3 regions of the Patulibacter sp. NPDC049589 genome follow, and region 3 is predicted to be linked to each of the others. Evidence: riboswitches for the same ligand, from Rfam matches in the RefSeq annotation. Region 3 holds a riboswitch; each other region holds the start of a gene.
What was found. A riboswitch is a leader RNA that binds a small molecule or an ion and turns the genes downstream of it on or off. The one in region 3 is predicted to bind cyclic di-AMP.
Positions count from the first base shown of each region.

Region 1: it holds a riboswitch for cyclic di-AMP, as region 3 does, so the genes downstream of both, AB0L40_RS00940 (peptidoglycan DD-metalloendopeptidase family protein) here and AB0L40_RS06530 (peptidoglycan endopeptidase) in region 3, are expected to answer to the same signal.
Region 2: it holds a riboswitch for cyclic di-AMP, as region 3 does, so the genes downstream of both, AB0L40_RS05140 (NlpC/P60 family protein) here and AB0L40_RS06530 (peptidoglycan endopeptidase) in region 3, are expected to answer to the same signal.

Region 1 covers NZ_JBFAPC010000003.1:39,160-44,028, reverse strand. The annotation lists gene AB0L40_RS00950 (cation diffusion facilitator family transporter) at 1-549, opposite strand, end outside; gene AB0L40_RS00945 (metalloregulator ArsR/SmtB family transcription factor) at 676-1,047, shown strand; gene AB0L40_RS00940 (peptidoglycan DD-metalloendopeptidase family protein) at 1,422-2,093, opposite strand; cyclic di-AMP (ydaO/yuaA leader) riboswitch at 2,293-2,437, opposite strand; gene AB0L40_RS00935 (flagellar basal body-associated FliL family protein) at 2,546-2,974, opposite strand; gene AB0L40_RS00930 (glycosyltransferase family 39 protein) at 3,197-4,869, opposite strand, start outside.
Region 2 covers NZ_JBFAPC010000017.1:15,808-20,676, reverse strand. The annotation lists gene AB0L40_RS05150 (L,D-transpeptidase) at 1-571, opposite strand, end outside; gene AB0L40_RS05145 (peptidoglycan-binding protein) at 625-1,779, opposite strand; gene AB0L40_RS05140 (NlpC/P60 family protein) at 1,899-2,684, opposite strand; cyclic di-AMP (ydaO/yuaA leader) riboswitch at 2,687-2,829, opposite strand; gene AB0L40_RS05135 (four-helix bundle copper-binding protein) at 3,086-3,490, shown strand; gene AB0L40_RS05130 (M56 family metallopeptidase) at 3,527-4,483, opposite strand; gene AB0L40_RS05125 (BlaI/MecI/CopY family transcriptional regulator) at 4,480-4,869, opposite strand.
Region 3 covers NZ_JBFAPC010000023.1:35,046-39,914, reverse strand. The annotation lists gene AB0L40_RS06545 (hypothetical protein) at 1-210, opposite strand, end outside; gene AB0L40_RS06540 (hypothetical protein) at 266-547, opposite strand; gene AB0L40_RS06535 (hypothetical protein) at 601-1,908, opposite strand; cyclic di-AMP (ydaO/yuaA leader) riboswitch at 2,104-2,252, shown strand; gene AB0L40_RS06530 (peptidoglycan endopeptidase) at 2,451-2,924, shown strand; gene AB0L40_RS06525 (PspA/IM30 family protein) at 3,125-3,919, shown strand; gene AB0L40_RS06520 (hypothetical protein) at 3,916-4,206, shown strand; gene AB0L40_RS06515 (hypothetical protein) at 4,305-4,869, opposite strand, start outside.

The sequences.
Region 1 (4,869 bases), on a different contig from region 3:
GGCGTAGGGCCAGTCGGTCGCGAGCATGACCGCGCCGGCCGCGAGCACGCCGAGCGAGCCGATCATGTCGGCCCAGACCTCGAGGAACGCGCCGCGGACGTTCAGGCTCTCCTTCGCGCCGGCGCGCAGGAGCAGGAACGAGGCGACGTTGACCACGAGGCCGACGAAGGCGACGACCATCAGCCCGAGTCCGGGGACGTCGGTGGGGTCCTGGAACCGGCCGACGGCCTCGATGAGGACGTAGATCGCGACCGCGAACAGCAGCACAGCGTTGGCCAGCGACGCGAGCGCCTCGAGCCGGTAGCGACCGTACGTCCGTTCGTCGTCCGGCGTGCTCTGCGCCATCACGATCGCCGTCAGCGCCAGGGCGAGCCCCGCGGTGTCGGTGAGCATGTGGCCGGCATCGGAGATCAGCGCGAGGGAGCCGATCGCGAGGCCGACCGAGAGCTCGACGACGAGGTACGTCGCAGTGAGCGCCAGTGCGATCGTCAGCGCACGCTTGTGGCGGGCGCCGGCGGTGACGATGCCGTGGGAGTGATCGTGGGCCATGAGACTGATTCCTGCTCCTAAAAGCATGAACATCTGAACAAGTCTGAAGGTAACAGACCGGTCGAGCCCGCGCCACGTCGAGCGCGGCGTGTGGGTCGGTACGGGGGCCGGGATACGCTTGAGGGCGTGAGCGGACCAGACAGTCGCGTCGCGGCGGCATCGTCCGGTGCGCCGGTGCAGGCCGGAGTGCCGTGGCGGGACGGTGAGGTCGATGAGCTCGCGGAGACCTTTCGCGTGCTCGCGGACCCGGGTCGCCTGCGGGTGATCCTGGCCTTGATGGAGACGCCGGAGATGCACGTCGGCGGTCTGGCGGAGGCCGCGGGCCTGTCGGAGACCGCGTGCTCGCACGCGCTGCGCCTCCTCCGCACCGCGCACGTCGTGAAGCGGCGGAAGGTCGGGCGCAGCGTGCTCTACAGCCTCGACGACGACCACGTCAGCGGCCTGCTGGGTCTGGCTCGCGACCACGTCGAGCACGCACGCGCCGGCCACCGAAGCTGACGGGTGCCGCCGGCGGAGGGGCCGGTGCAGTCCGATGTGCATTGGGGCTGGGGCGTCTGGGCGGGGCATCGGCGCGATCTGCAGGTCCGCATCGTAGCGAAAGTCCTACATGGTGTAGGAATGATGTCGAAGCGCCGGAACGTGCCGATGTCGAGCGCCTACCGACTCCGTCGATCGACCGAGTGCGTGGGCACGCGAACGAGACCCCGATCCCGTGCGGGGCGATCTGGAGCGAAGGGTGCGGAGCCCCGAGTCGTCCGTCCGTGGGGTGGCTCCGCCGCTCCGGGATGTGGATCTCGTCGCGCGCAGCCGCCGGAACGTTCGGGACGCCTTAGCTTAGGAAGAGCGCCTGGCCGACGCGAGGCGGTCGGGGGTCAGCGGGCGGCGGGCGTGGGGGTCCCGCCCCACGACTCGAGGTCGCCGCTCGGGTCGCGCGGCTTGCCGTCCTGCCACCCCGGAGCGCCCCAGAGCTCGAAGTGCAGGAGGCAGGCCGTCGCGTTGCCCGTGTCGCCGACTGCGCCGATCGGCGAGCCCGCCTCGACGCGAGTGCCGGGCCGCAGCGGGGAGGCGGACTGCAGGTGCATGTACGCCTGGTCCTCGCCCGAAGGCGTGTCGGTGAGCACGAGGTAATTGCCGGCGGCGGACTGATCCGCGTTGGCCTTCACCGTCCCGCTGGAGGCGGCGACGACCGGCGTCCCGCAGGCGGAGAGGAGGTCGACGCCTTCGTGCGCGCCTCCCCGGTCACCGAACGCCGTGGCCGAACCCCCGAAGGACCACGAGCCTTGGATCGGGAAGACGAATCCGGGAACGGCTCCGGCCAGCGGTGCCGCAGTGCGCTGGCGCGCGACCAGCTGCTGCTCGACCTTCTTCGCGAACGCGAGCTTCATGGCCTTCAGCGTCTGGAGGTTCGGTCGCCCGGTGCGGACCAGCCGCTTCTTCGCCTGGTACCTCTTGAGCGCAGCACGCGTCCTGCTGCCGATCGCCCCGTCGGCCCGGACGCGGGCCCGCCGCTGGACGCTCTTCACCTGCGAGCGCGTCAGTTTCACCGTCTGCGTCTCCGACACCGTCGGAGGTGCAGGGGCGGGGGCGGCGGCAGTCGCTGGGGTCGTCGCGGTCGGGGCCGGGGTTCCGCCCCCACCCGGGACGCCGGCTGCGGAGGCAGCCTGCGTGATGGGTCCCCCGCAGGCCAGCAAGGCCAGGGCGCTGATGAGGGCGGCGCGGCGCGCCGGGCGTGATGACATGTGGAGCAGCTCTCTCGTCGGCCTACGGGGTTAGCTGACGGGCTGGCGCTGAAAGAGTCGCGCCTCCACAAAGGTCGTGGACAAGCCCCAAAACACCTGGGTCCCCCGCTCCCCGGGGACGGCTCCCGGGGACTCGGCGTGCCGAAAGGTACCAGGAATCCGGTCGATTCTCCTACCCATCGTCGGACTTCGTCAGGATGGCGCGCTCAACGATCGACAGATCGCACCTCGGTCCATCGAGCGTGCGTCCGACGACGTCACTGCACGGTGATGTCGGGAAAGAGCACGTCCTTCGCTTCCGCGTCGGTCTCCCGCTCTATGCGTCGGAGGATCCGACGTCGAACGGCCGACCGACCCTTGGCCGTCGTCAGGGCGTCGCCGGTCGAGGCGCCGACGACATCGACGACGACGGTTCTGATGACCGCTTCCTCGGCGAGCGGACCGTAGCCTTCGGGAGGTGTCTCCTCGCCGTGGGCCTCTGGCGTCTCGGGAAGAACGACGGCGACGGAGAACTTGGCGTAGCGCCCGTCGGAGAGGTTGACGAGGAACTCCTTGGGCAGGACGTAGACGACGCCCTGGAGCTTCGGTTCGGCACCGGCCTCGGTCGGGGCGGCGAGCACCGTCTTGTAGACGAATCCCGCGCCGAGAACGACGACGGCGAGCATGGCCATGAGCTTCTTCGACATCGTGGTGACCTCCGGGTTCGCGACGAGGGAGCCCTCGGCCGGGCCCCGCCCGGTCATCGGCCGCGATCGCCGCAGACTCCCTCGCCTGGACAACGGTCGTACGTTCAGAGGCGGACTCGACGGACCTGTTCCGCCAGGGCGCGTCCCGCCGACGCACCATCTCGACCTCCACGCCCCCGGTCTGTCCGGCCGACGCGCGCCGCCAGACGAGGGAGTACTTCGTCACCCAGCCCTTCGGATGCGCTGCGTATCGACGCCGGGAGAGCAGTCCTTCAGGCGGTAGACCCGCACGGATGGCCCGGGAAGCCGGTAGCGCAGCTGCACGAAGTTGAACGCCTTGTCGTACTGGAAGTAGTCCTTCGCTTCGGGCCCGTCGAACGGCGAGATCGAGAAGCGCAGGACGGCCTGGCGCTCGAGGGCGCGGTAGTAGCGCACGGCATCGGGGACCCGGGCAGGGTTGTTCTGGACCCGTCCGCTCTGCATCGACCCGGAGATCACCCAGCACGCACCGTTCTCGCGGTAGAAGTCGAGCATCCCTGGGAAGAGCGTGAAGCCGTGGTTGGCGAAGTCCGCCGCGCGTCCGATCCGGCTGGCTAGGCGAGGATGGGCCCGCGCGAGGCGTCGTTTGTCGGCGCCGGTCCGCGTCAGGCGCGGCCACCGGTACTCGGCTCGGGAGGATGCGCTCCGCAGGGACGCGCCGTCGGCGTACCACTCGCGGGGCACCATGGGCTCGACCACGATCGGCGTCCCCGCCGGGATGTTGCGCACCATCCATTCCCGCGCGGTGGTGCGGGTGTCGGGCCGGGACAGCACGACGTTGCTGTGCGCGATCAGGACGATGCCCTGCGCGAACGCCGCGGCGGTCAGGACGGCTCCGGCGGCGAGGCGCGCCCGGCCGGCGATCCGCAGGCGGGCGAGGAGGAACTCCAGGACCCAGACCCCTCCCGAGGCCGCCAGGAGCGCGAGCAGCGGATAGATCGGCAGCTCGTACCGGGCGAAGTACCGGCCCTGCGATCCGATGAGCGCGACGAACACCACGGGTGCGGGCACGAGCAACAACGCCTGCCACCGGTGCCGGCATGCTCCCCGGGCGACGCCGATCGCCAGGAGCAGCGCCGGGACGACGCCGAAGCCCCAGAGAAGCGCCCACGCGTAGTAGCGATACCCCGACCGCTCCGTCTCCCCGAGCAGCAGACCCCCGGCGGTGTAGTCCGAGAGATGCTCGAGCTCGCTGCGGAAGAACCCCGGGCGCAGCACCGCGTAGGGGTCCATGGCGAAGAACGCCACGAAGGCCGAGGCCGCCACGATGAGCAGGCCGACCGCGGCCGCACGCCAGTTCGGCAGCCGCCCAGCGCCGGGCGGCGGGTGTTGGTCACCGTCCGCCCGCAGACCGCCGGCGGCGTGCATGCCCACCGCGGTCAGCAGCGGCAGGCCGAGGAACGCGGCGTTGTACTTGAACCCCACCGCCAGTCCAAGGGCGGCGCCGGCCAGGAGGTAGTCGCGGCGGCGACCGAAGCGGACGATCCCAGCGATCGCGAACAACGCCAGAGCACTCGGCGCCAACGACGGTGCATCGTTGAGCGCCAGCTTCCCGTAGTGCGCCGGAAGGAACGAGAACGCCAGCAGCGCCGCCGCCACCAGGCCGGTCCGTCGGTCGAACATCCGCGCCCCGGCGGCGTACAGCACCACGATCGCCGACGTGGAGAGCACCGCGGATGCCACCCGCGCGGTGATCCAGATCGAGCCCGGGTCCGTCGCCCACCCGTCGACGACCCCGTCCCGCCCGCCGCGAAACAGCCAGAGCGCCCCCGCGATCCACTGCATCAGGCCCGCGGGGTTGAGCTGGTAGTCGGGGTCGAGCGACCCGTTCTGGAAGAAGCCGACCGCCCTGGGGA
Region 2 (4,869 bases), on a different contig from region 3:
GCCCCGAAACTTTTCGCAGCGCGAGGACGGCGCGTTGCGTCCGGGCGTCATAGACGCCTTCCCTGCCGACGACGTAGGCGTTGCGGGTCAGCATCTGCTGAAGGACTCGCGTGCCAAGTCCGCGGGCCCCTGGGCGTAGCGTGGTCGGAACCTGCGAGACGATCGTTGTCGGGGCGGCCGTCGCCGCGACCGGTTGGCCGTCGGGAATCTCAGCCCGAACGACGACCCGGGCGGCGCGGCGCAAACGATCGGGGATCGGAAGGCGCGCGATGCCGCGAGCGCTGTCGCCTGCGACTTGCAGCGGTACTGATTCAGTAACCCGGCGAGCACCGGCGGTGAAGCTCACCCGGACGGTGGTGCCGGCGACGTATTGAGGGGTAACGGCGAGCACCGTCCATCTGTCGCCCTGAAGGACGGGAGTGCCCGCGGGCTTCTCGACGACAATCTGCAGACTGCTGGTGATGGGCGCCGCCGCGGTCTGGCCCGAGGCGGTCGGGGCGAGGAATGCAGATGCAAACGCGACGCCCGCCGCAGCGGCCGTGCAGCGGGCGGTGAGGTGGCGAATCGGCATAGGCGAACGCTACCGCATCCCCGACACGTTGTAGGACTTGGGGTGCCGTGGCGCTAAATCCGCTTCGCACCGACGAAGTGAGAGCCCCAATAGCTGTCGAAGATGGGGTGCTCCATGACTCCACGGCTGCTGGTTGCGGAGATCACGGTCGTCGGGCCGGTGGCGATCCCGACGTCCGAGGCGCCGGGTCCGGCGGTGTTGAAGAAGACGAGGTCGCCGGCGCGGATGTTGCCCTTCGACACCGTGCTGCCTTCGCCGTACTGCGCGAAGCTCGTGCGCGGCAGCGACACTCCGGCTTGCTTGAACGCCCACTGGACCAGGCCGGAGCAGTCGAAGGAGGACGGCCCGGTCGCTCCGTAGGAGTACGGCGCGCCGGTCTTGGAGCGCGCTGCGGAGATCGCTCCGCCGCCCCCGTTGCTGGAGCTGCTCGCGGTGGACGATGCGGCGCTGGGCGCGCTGTCGTTGTCGGGGGTGCCGGGCGAGGCGCGGATGCCGAGGCTGCTCAGGGTCGCGGGGCCGGGGACGCCGTCGACCTGCAGCCCGTGCTCGCGCTGGTAGTCGCGAACGGCGCTGCGTGTCTGGGGGCCCCACTCGCCGTCGACAGCGATCCCGAGCTTGCCCTGGATCGCACGGACGGTCGCCGTGGAGAGGCCGGGGTCAGCGGCGTCACTGGTGCTCGCCCGGGAGCTGGCCTTGGTGGTCGCCGATGCCTTCTTCGCGGCGCTCCCTAGTCCGAGCTTCGCGGCGGTCTGCGCTCCGACGACGCCGTCGATCGCCAGACCGTTTGAGCGTTGGAAGGCGCGGACGGCTTTGTGGGTCTGGGTGCCGAACTCGCCGTCGGCGGTGATGCCCAGGGCGCGCTGCAGGGCGGCGACGCGGGAGCCGCTGTCGCCGCGTTTGAGGACGGAGTCGGTGACGGGTGCGGCCTGCGCGGTGCCGGCGGTGACGGCCTCGGTGGCGGGAACGGCGAGCGTCACGCCGACGAGTGCCATCGCGAGCTTTGATCGCGCGCCCTGCTTGACCCCGACCTTGCGTGCGGCTGCGGTCTCGCGGCGCAGGCGGGAGCGGACGGTGGAGCGCTCCCAGAACTCGAGCTCGCCGAGGTCGCGGTGCCCGGGTCGAGGGGCCCGGAAGGCGTAGGACTCGTCGGGGATCCCGATGCGCCACAACTCCGTGGTTGTCGTCTTCGTGCCGGTCGTCGGTGCCATCTCGGTCTTCTCCTGATTCGTTCCGGTTGCCCGTCTGCGGACGGGCTGCGTGGACGTCGTCATCCCCCCGGCGCCTGGGGCCCTGTGGAGCCCCGGCGGGTGGGGTGGGTGCTGGTCGCTCAGCCTGCGGGGGCGAGGCGGCGAGCGCCGACGTAGTGGCTGCCCCAGTAGTCGTCGAAGGTCTCGTGCTCGAGGACACCGCGGCTGCTGGTGGCGGAGACGACGGTGGTCGGGCCCGTGGCGATTCCGACGTCGGAGGCCCCGGGGCCGGCGGTGTCGAAGAAGACGAGGTCTCCCGGCTGGATCGCGTCGCGCTCGACGGGCTCGCCCATGGTGAACTGGTCGAAGCTGTAGTGCGGCAGCGTCACGCCCGCCTGGGCGTAGGCCCACATCGTCAGGCCGGAGCAATCAAAGCCGCCGGGGCCGTCGCCGCCGTACTCGTACGGGGTGCCGGCCTGGCTCATCGCGGCCTGGACGGCCTGCGCGGCGGCGGGCCCGGGAGCAGCCGTCTGTGGTGCAGCATCAGATCGGAGCTTCGCCTCGATCGCGGCAGCGAACTTGAGCTCCATCGCATGAAGGGTCTGCAGGTTCGGGCGGCCGGTGGGAACGAGCTGCTTGGTGCGCTGGTACCGCTTCAGGGCGGTGCGGGTTCCCGTTCCGAGCGCGCCGTCCGGGCGGACCTTGACGCGGCGTTGCACGCTCTTGGTCTGTGAGCGCGTGAGCTTTACCGTCTTGACCGTGAGGTCCGGGTCCGGTGACGCAGGAGGCGCCGGGGCGGGCGCTGCGGTAGCGGCCGGCGGTGCAGCCGGCGTTCCGCCGCTGGGGCTCTGCGCCATGGCGCTGGCCGGCAGGGCCCCGAGGGTGATGCTGGCGGCCAAGACGATGCCGCGGGTGAACTGCTTCACAGGCGCTCTCTTTCGATGGCCTACGGGGTTAGCTGACGGGCTGGCGCAGAAAGACAGCGCCTCCACAAACGCGTGGATTAGCCCCAAAACCACTTGGGTCCCCCGTTCGCTCGAAACCGTTCGAGCGACTCGGCGTCCGCAAGATAACACCCCAGGACGCCCCGCGCATCAGCCTCCGACGATTCGTAGGAGTAAACGGCCCTCGGTCGTCGATGGATGGGCGCATCCACCGAGCCTTGCGCCAGCTCGCCGCCCCGCTGCGACACCGCGTGGAAGTCCGACAGTCCATCGATTCAGGCTCATGGCGCTAGCCCATCCGGGTAGCACGGCGGCGAGGCGCGGAACCGGTCTGAACGCCGGGACGAGCGCCGTCTCCACCCCTCCCCATGACAGGAGCCCTTATGTCCAACGCCCAGCAGATGCTCGAAACCCACCCGCAGGCCTTCGCCGTCGACGGCGCGGCGATCGCTCGCTGCGTCGATGCGTGCTTGGAGTGCGCGCAGACGTGCACCGCATGCGCCGATGCGTGCCTCGGCGAGGAGATGGCCGCCGAGTTGGCCAAGTGCATCCGGCTCAATCAGGACTGCGCCGACGTGTGCACGGCGGCCGGGCGGGTCGCCGGTCGCCAGACGGCGTACGACGCGAACGTCTCCGTGGCGATCCTGCAGGCGTGCGCGGCAGCCTGCCGCGCCTGCGGCGACGAGTGCGAGCGCCACGCCCAGATGCACGCACACTGCCGCATCTGCGCGGCATCGTGCCGGGCGTGCGAGCAGGCCTGCAACGACTTGGCGGCCGCGATCGCCTGAGCCGCAGCTGAGGCGCTCCGCGCGGCCGCCCGGTGGTCAGCCGTCGCAGGCGTGCGGGACGGGCGCGCCGTTTGCCTGCTGCTGGCCGGCGGCGATGACACTGGGCACCGAGGCCGTCAGACCGAGCAGCAGGACGACGCCCAGTGCTGCGGTGGTGTTCAGGGCGCTGCGGCGCAGCGCTCCGGGTGTCCGGTGGCCGCTGAGCAGTTCGTCGACGCGGTCGCGGACGTCGCGGCCTCCACCCAGCGGCGCGACGGCCGGGTTCTGCGAGATCGTCGCTTTGCAGATCGCGCTCGCGAGGGCGAAGCGGTCGTGCTGGCGGGCGAGCGCCCAAGCGTCGGCGTCACGTTCGAGATGGAAGCGCAGCTGCGAAACCGCATGCTTCGTTCCCGGAATGAAACGCGCCAATGCGCGGCACGCCTCGGCGTAGAGGACGACGAAGCGGTGGCGCCTGCGGATGTGGCCGTGCTCGTGATCGATTCCGGCGGCGAGCTCCTCGTCGTCCAGCTGCGTCAGGGCGCCGGCGGACACCACGAGTCGCGGATTGCTGAACCCGGCGGCCGCGACGAACACGTCGGGGCCGCCGACGATCACGCTGTCGGCCGGTCCGCGTCCGACGGCGTCGCGGGTGATCAGTCGTCGGATCGACCGGGCGGCGCGGACGAGCCCGAAGGTCAGCGAGATCGCCGACGCTGCCAGCAGGAAGATCGGGAAGATCGCCACGGCGTCGCCGACGCGGTGGCCGGCCACGCCGAGGTGGGTGGTGGCGATCGGGATGATCGTGTGCCAGCACCAGTGGGTCATCGCGTCAAAGAGCGCGGTCGCCGGCAGGAAGAGGACGAGGTAGAGCGCGACGAAGACGCTGGTCAGCGCCCGCAGGCCCAGCGCGACGCCCCAGAGCGTGGCGGCGGTCGCCGGCGCCACGCGTCGCAGCGGCACGACGTGCGGCAGCAGCACCGCGACGACGACCAGGAGTGCCAGGAGAATGATCACCGCCTGCGGGCCTCACGTGCGGCGGTGGCCTGGCGGGCCTGCTCCTGCAGAGCGGAGAGCTCGTCGGTGTCGATGGTGCCGATCAGCTGCGCCAGCGCGGCCTGCCGGGCCTCGAGCGACGCTCCTGCGAGGGTGCGCTCGATGGAGCGCGACAGGTACTGCCCTTCGGTCACCTTCGCGGTGTAGATGAACGTCTTGCCGCGCCGCTCCCGCGAGAGGAGACCACGATCGACGAGACGGTTGAGCACGGTCTGCACCGTGCTGTAGGCGCTGCGGTGCCGGGCCGGTAGTCCGGCGCGGACGTGCTCGACGGTCCCTTCGCCGTTGTGCCACAGGACGATCATGATCTGCTCTTGCAGCTCGCCCTGAATGGCGCCGTCGGTCAT
Region 3 (4,869 bases):
CGCCGCGTGCGAGAACGGGTCGTACGTCACGTCCTCGCCGACGCCCTCGTGGCCGGCGCCGCGCAGGCGGACGACGGTCGTCAGGCGCACGCCCATCTTCGTCGGGCGCTCGAGGGTCTGCAGCTCGAGTCCGTCGACGTGGAGCCGCAGCCCCCGGACGGCCTCCCAGAGCGGCGGGCCGGGCGTGGGGGGCGGGACGGACGCGGGCATCTGGACCTCGGGTGCGGGACGGACGGGCGTGGCCGGCCGGGCGGGCCGGCCCGGGTCAGCCCTTGGGCAGGGCGGTGGAGGGCAGGCCGGGCATGCCGGGCTGCGCGGTGCCGCCGCGGACCTCCCCGCTCGTCCCCAGCGCCGTCAGCCGGCGGACCTCGGCCTCGCCGACCAGGCGCGCGGGGTGCTGCGCGGGCAGGCCGTCGATCAGCCGCGCGACGCGGTTGCGGATCTGCTGCGCGAAGTGCGGGGTGGCGGCGCCCGTGAGCCGGCGGATGTCGTCGACCGTGACGGCGACGCCGAGATCGCGTTGGTCCGGCCGCTGCGCTTCGCTCATGCGTCTGTTGTACCGATCCCCGCGCGGCCCCGCCACGTGGCGGGGCCGCGCGCTCAGGGCGCCTTCGGCGTCGGCGTCGTGGTGGTGGCCGGGGCCTTCGTGGTCGACTTCGGGGCCGTGGTCGTGCCGGAGCCGTCGCGGGGCAGCCCGTCGTCGCCGCCGGACGGCGAGTCGTCCACGGGCGCGAGCTCGAGCAGCGTGTCGATCTGCGCCTGGACCTTCGCGCTGATCTGCGAGACGTCGCCGGTCAGCCACGCGCGGTTGTAGCGCGCGACCGCGGTCGCGTCGAGGGTCGGGTCGTCGGGGTAGTACCCCTGCTTGACGTCGCGCAGGTACTCGCGCACGGGGACCGAGAGCTGGTCGGAGGAGTCCAGGAGCAGCAGCGGGCCGTGCAGGCCGGAGGCCGCGAACGGCGCGAGGCTGATCGCGCCGAGCGTGTCGGTGTCCCGCGCGATGAGGAACCCGTGGCCGGGCTGGTTGACGTTCCAGCCGAACGAGCCGTCCTTGTAGCGGGCGAAGCCGATCGCGTTGTCGGTCGGGCTGACGCCGCCGACGCGCTTGACGGTGCCGTACTTGCGCAGCTGCTTGGTGACCGACGGGCGGACCACGGCGCTGGGCCCCAGCACGTAGATGGTCGCCTTCGGGTGCGACGCGAGCTGACGGGCGGTGGCCGGCGGGATGCCCTTGCTCGTCACGAACGCGAGCGGGTCCCCGGACTTCGCCAGCCAGGCGGCGGCCGGCACGGCGTACTCGGGGCGATCGGCGCTGACGACGAGGACGCGGTCGCTCGAGCGGCCGCGGGCCTGCGTGGTGTACCGGTCGATCGCGCGCGCCAGCTCGTAGGGGTCGGCGCCCTCGATGGCGTCCGTCCGCAGGCCGGAGGGCCGTCCGACCTTGCCGACGAGCACGGCCTGCGCCTTGCCGGCCGCGTCGCTGCCGGACGGCTTCAGGGCGTCGATCGCGGACACCGTGGCGTCCGGGAGCTTCGCGCCGTCGCTGAACAGGAGGGGTGCGCCGATCGGGGGCGCGGCGAGCGACGTGGCGGCCAGCGCCGTCCGCCAGTCCTGGTCGTCGACGATCGTCACGGCCTTCGCGCGGCTGGCCTCCGAGCCGTCCGGGTACGCCGCGCGGGCGACGGCCGCGGCGGCGTCCACCGGGTCCTTCGTACCCGTCCGGGTCGTGTTCCGGGTGGCGACGACGGGGAACCCGAGCGCGGACGCCGAGGAGTCGTCGCCCTTCGGCGGGGTGAAGGGCGACTCGGCGTCGTCGCCCCCGCCGCAGCCGGCGAGGACGAGGGCGGCCGAGACGGCCAGGGCGGCGGCCGCCGTCGCGCGGCGGGAGCGGGTGGGGACCGGACGCATCGGGGGCACGGTAACCGCACGGCCGCCGTCCGTGCGCGAACGCACAGCGACGAGGGGTCGGCGGCGCCCTCTCGCGGGTACGTGCGTCGTCGCCGGAGGTCTCGGCCTCGCACGACCCACCGCCCGGGCGCACGGAACCCTCGCGGCTGCACGGCTCGTTGCAACAGTGGGTGCCGTCTTGCGGCAGGACTGCTACTGTCCCGGCAGCCGAATCACCGGAGTCGAATCCGGTGGGCGGGGGAACCACGTGTTCTTGGGGCTAATTCGCCGGTCTTCCGGTGGAAGCGCTGTCTCTTTCTGCGCTAGCCCGTCAGCTAACCCCGTAGGCCGACGAAAGAGAGCACGTAGTGCGTTTGACTTCACGGGCCATAGCGATGACCGCCGTCCTGGCCGCCGGGTTCACCGGCGTCACGGCTTCCGCTTCAGCACAGACGGCGGCTCCGGCCACCGGCGGTGTCGCCCCGACGGTTCCCACGCCCGCACCCGCCCCGGTCACGCCGGCGGCGCCCGCGGCGCCAGGCACCGTCGTCATCCCCGTCGGGATGCGCACCACCAACGGCATCAAGGCCAAGCGGTACAAGGGCAAGACGGTCGACGGTCGCACCGCCTGGTTCGCCCGGGTTCCGCTGAAGGCCCCGGCGCAGGTCCAGTCCGCGGTCGTCGCGGCGAACAAGATCGTCGGCAAGCCCTACCGCCTCGGCGGCGGCCACGCCCGCGTCGAGGACACGGCCTACGACTGCTCCGGCACCGTCTCCTACGCGCTCATCGGCGGCGGCCTGCTGAAGACCCCGCTCGCGTCCTACGAGTTCGACGACGCCTGGAAGAACGGCATCGAGGGCGAGGGCCAGTGGATCTCGGTCTACGGGAACTCCGGCCACGCCTTCGCGATCATCGCCGGCCTGCGCCTCGACACCTCCGCCGCGAAGGACCCCAGCGGCGCCAAGGGCCCGCAGTGGCGCCCGGACAACCGCACCGACGAGGACGAGTACGTCGTCACGCACCCCGACGGCCTGTAGGCCGCCGGCCCCGGGCCCGACGGCCCGCCCCGCTTCCGAGAGGCGCCGCATCGCGGCGCCTCTCGTCGTTCCGGGGCCTCGTCGCGGGCGACGACTCCCGGCGCGCCACGTCCCCGGCCCGCGTCGACTTCACGGACCGTTGAGGCAGGACCGATAGGCTGACCGGCGATCATCCCCAAGAACGCCACGAGGAGCACCACATGGGTCTCGGCGCCCGCATGTCCACCACCATCAAAGCGAAGCTGTCCCGGGTTCTGGACAAGGCCGAGGACCCCGGCGAGACGCTCGACTACAGCTACCAGAAGCAGCTGGAGAACCTCCAGAACGTCAAGAAGGGCATCGCCGACGTCGTCACGGCGAAGAAGCGCCTGCAGCTGCAGACCGACAAGCAGCAGCAGTCGATCGTCAAGCTCGACACGCAGGCCCGTCAGGCGCTCGCCGCCGGGCAGGAGGACCTCGCCCGCACCGCGCTGGAGCGCAAGACGCTGATCCAGACCGAGCTTCAGGGCCTGAGCGGTCAGATCCAGGACCTCGAGAACCAGCAGCAGGCCCTCGTCGCCAGCGAGCAGAAGCTGCGCACGAAGGTCGAGCAGTTCCGGACCAAGAAGGAGGTCATCAAGGCGCAGTACAACGCCGCGGAGGCCCAGGTCCGGATCTCGGAGGCGGCCACCGGCGTCGGCGAGTCCATGGCCGAGGTCGGCATGGCGATGCAGCGCGCCGTCGACAAGACGGAGAACATGAAGGCCCGCGCGGACGCCGTCGCGGAGCTCGAGGAGGCCGGCACGTTCGGCGACATGATGGAGCTCGGCTCGGGCAAGGACGACATCGATCGTCAGCTCGAGGCGCTCTCCGCCGGGTCGCAGGTCGACTCCGAGCTCGAGCGGATGAAGGCCGAGCTCGGCCAGGGCAGCGCCCCGGCCGCCGAGCTGGGCGCCGGCGGCACCCCGGCTCCCGACGCGGCCCCGGCGCCACAGAGCCAGGAGAAGGAGGCGTGATCGTCCGGATCTTCATGGACCAGCAGTACCGGCTGGCGGACGACACGCACGCGGCGCTCAACGACATCGACGACGCGGTCGTCGCGGCCGTCGACGCCGGGGACCCCGAGGGCTACGCCCGCGAGTTCGCCAAGCTCCTGGCGTTCGTGCGCGAGAAGGGGACCCCGCTGGCCGACGACGAGCTCATCGGCTCCGACGTGCTGATCCCGGCGGACGACTTCTCCTTCGCCGAGGCCGGCCAGGAGTTCACAGGCGAGGGCCTCGTCCCGGACCCGGCCGAGGCCTAACCCCGGCCGGCGGCACGGTGCCCGACGGGCCCGGGTCGCACGGAACGCAGAAGGCCCGCCGATGGCGGGCCTTCTGCGTTCCCAGGGGGCTGGGCCGCTCAGGCGCCGATCGGGGCGCCCCAGAGGGGGTACCAGCGGTCCATCTCGGGCTCGAGGCCCATCATCGGGTCCAGGACGGCGCGCAGCTGCAGCTCGCGCTCACGGCCGCGCTCCTTCGTCTGGCCCGGCACGGGGACGAACGGGTACCAGGTTCCGCGCTTGGCGAGGTACACGAGGTGCAGCGGGCTCGACGTCCGCTCCTCTCGGAACGCGAAGACCGCGCAGAGCACCCGGTCGGCGTAGCCGCCGGCCTGCAACGACTCCATCACCGCGTTGACGCCGATGACCTGGTCGTCGACGTCGGGGTCCTGCAGGACCATCCAGCGGTAGCCGAACTCGTCGTCGCGGCGGACGACCGTGGTGCCGGTGTCCTCGCCGGAGCTGCGGAGGATCGCCTCCGCGTCGTCGGCGATCTCGTTGAAGTCGCCGGTCGCCAGCGGCTGGAAGACGATGGCGGCCTCGCCGGTGGTGACGATGCCGTGGCCGGCCTCGAGGTCGACGGCGGCGGTCGTCAGCGCGAAGAGGCGGTCCGGGCGGACCTGCTTGACGGTCTTGGTGCGCCCG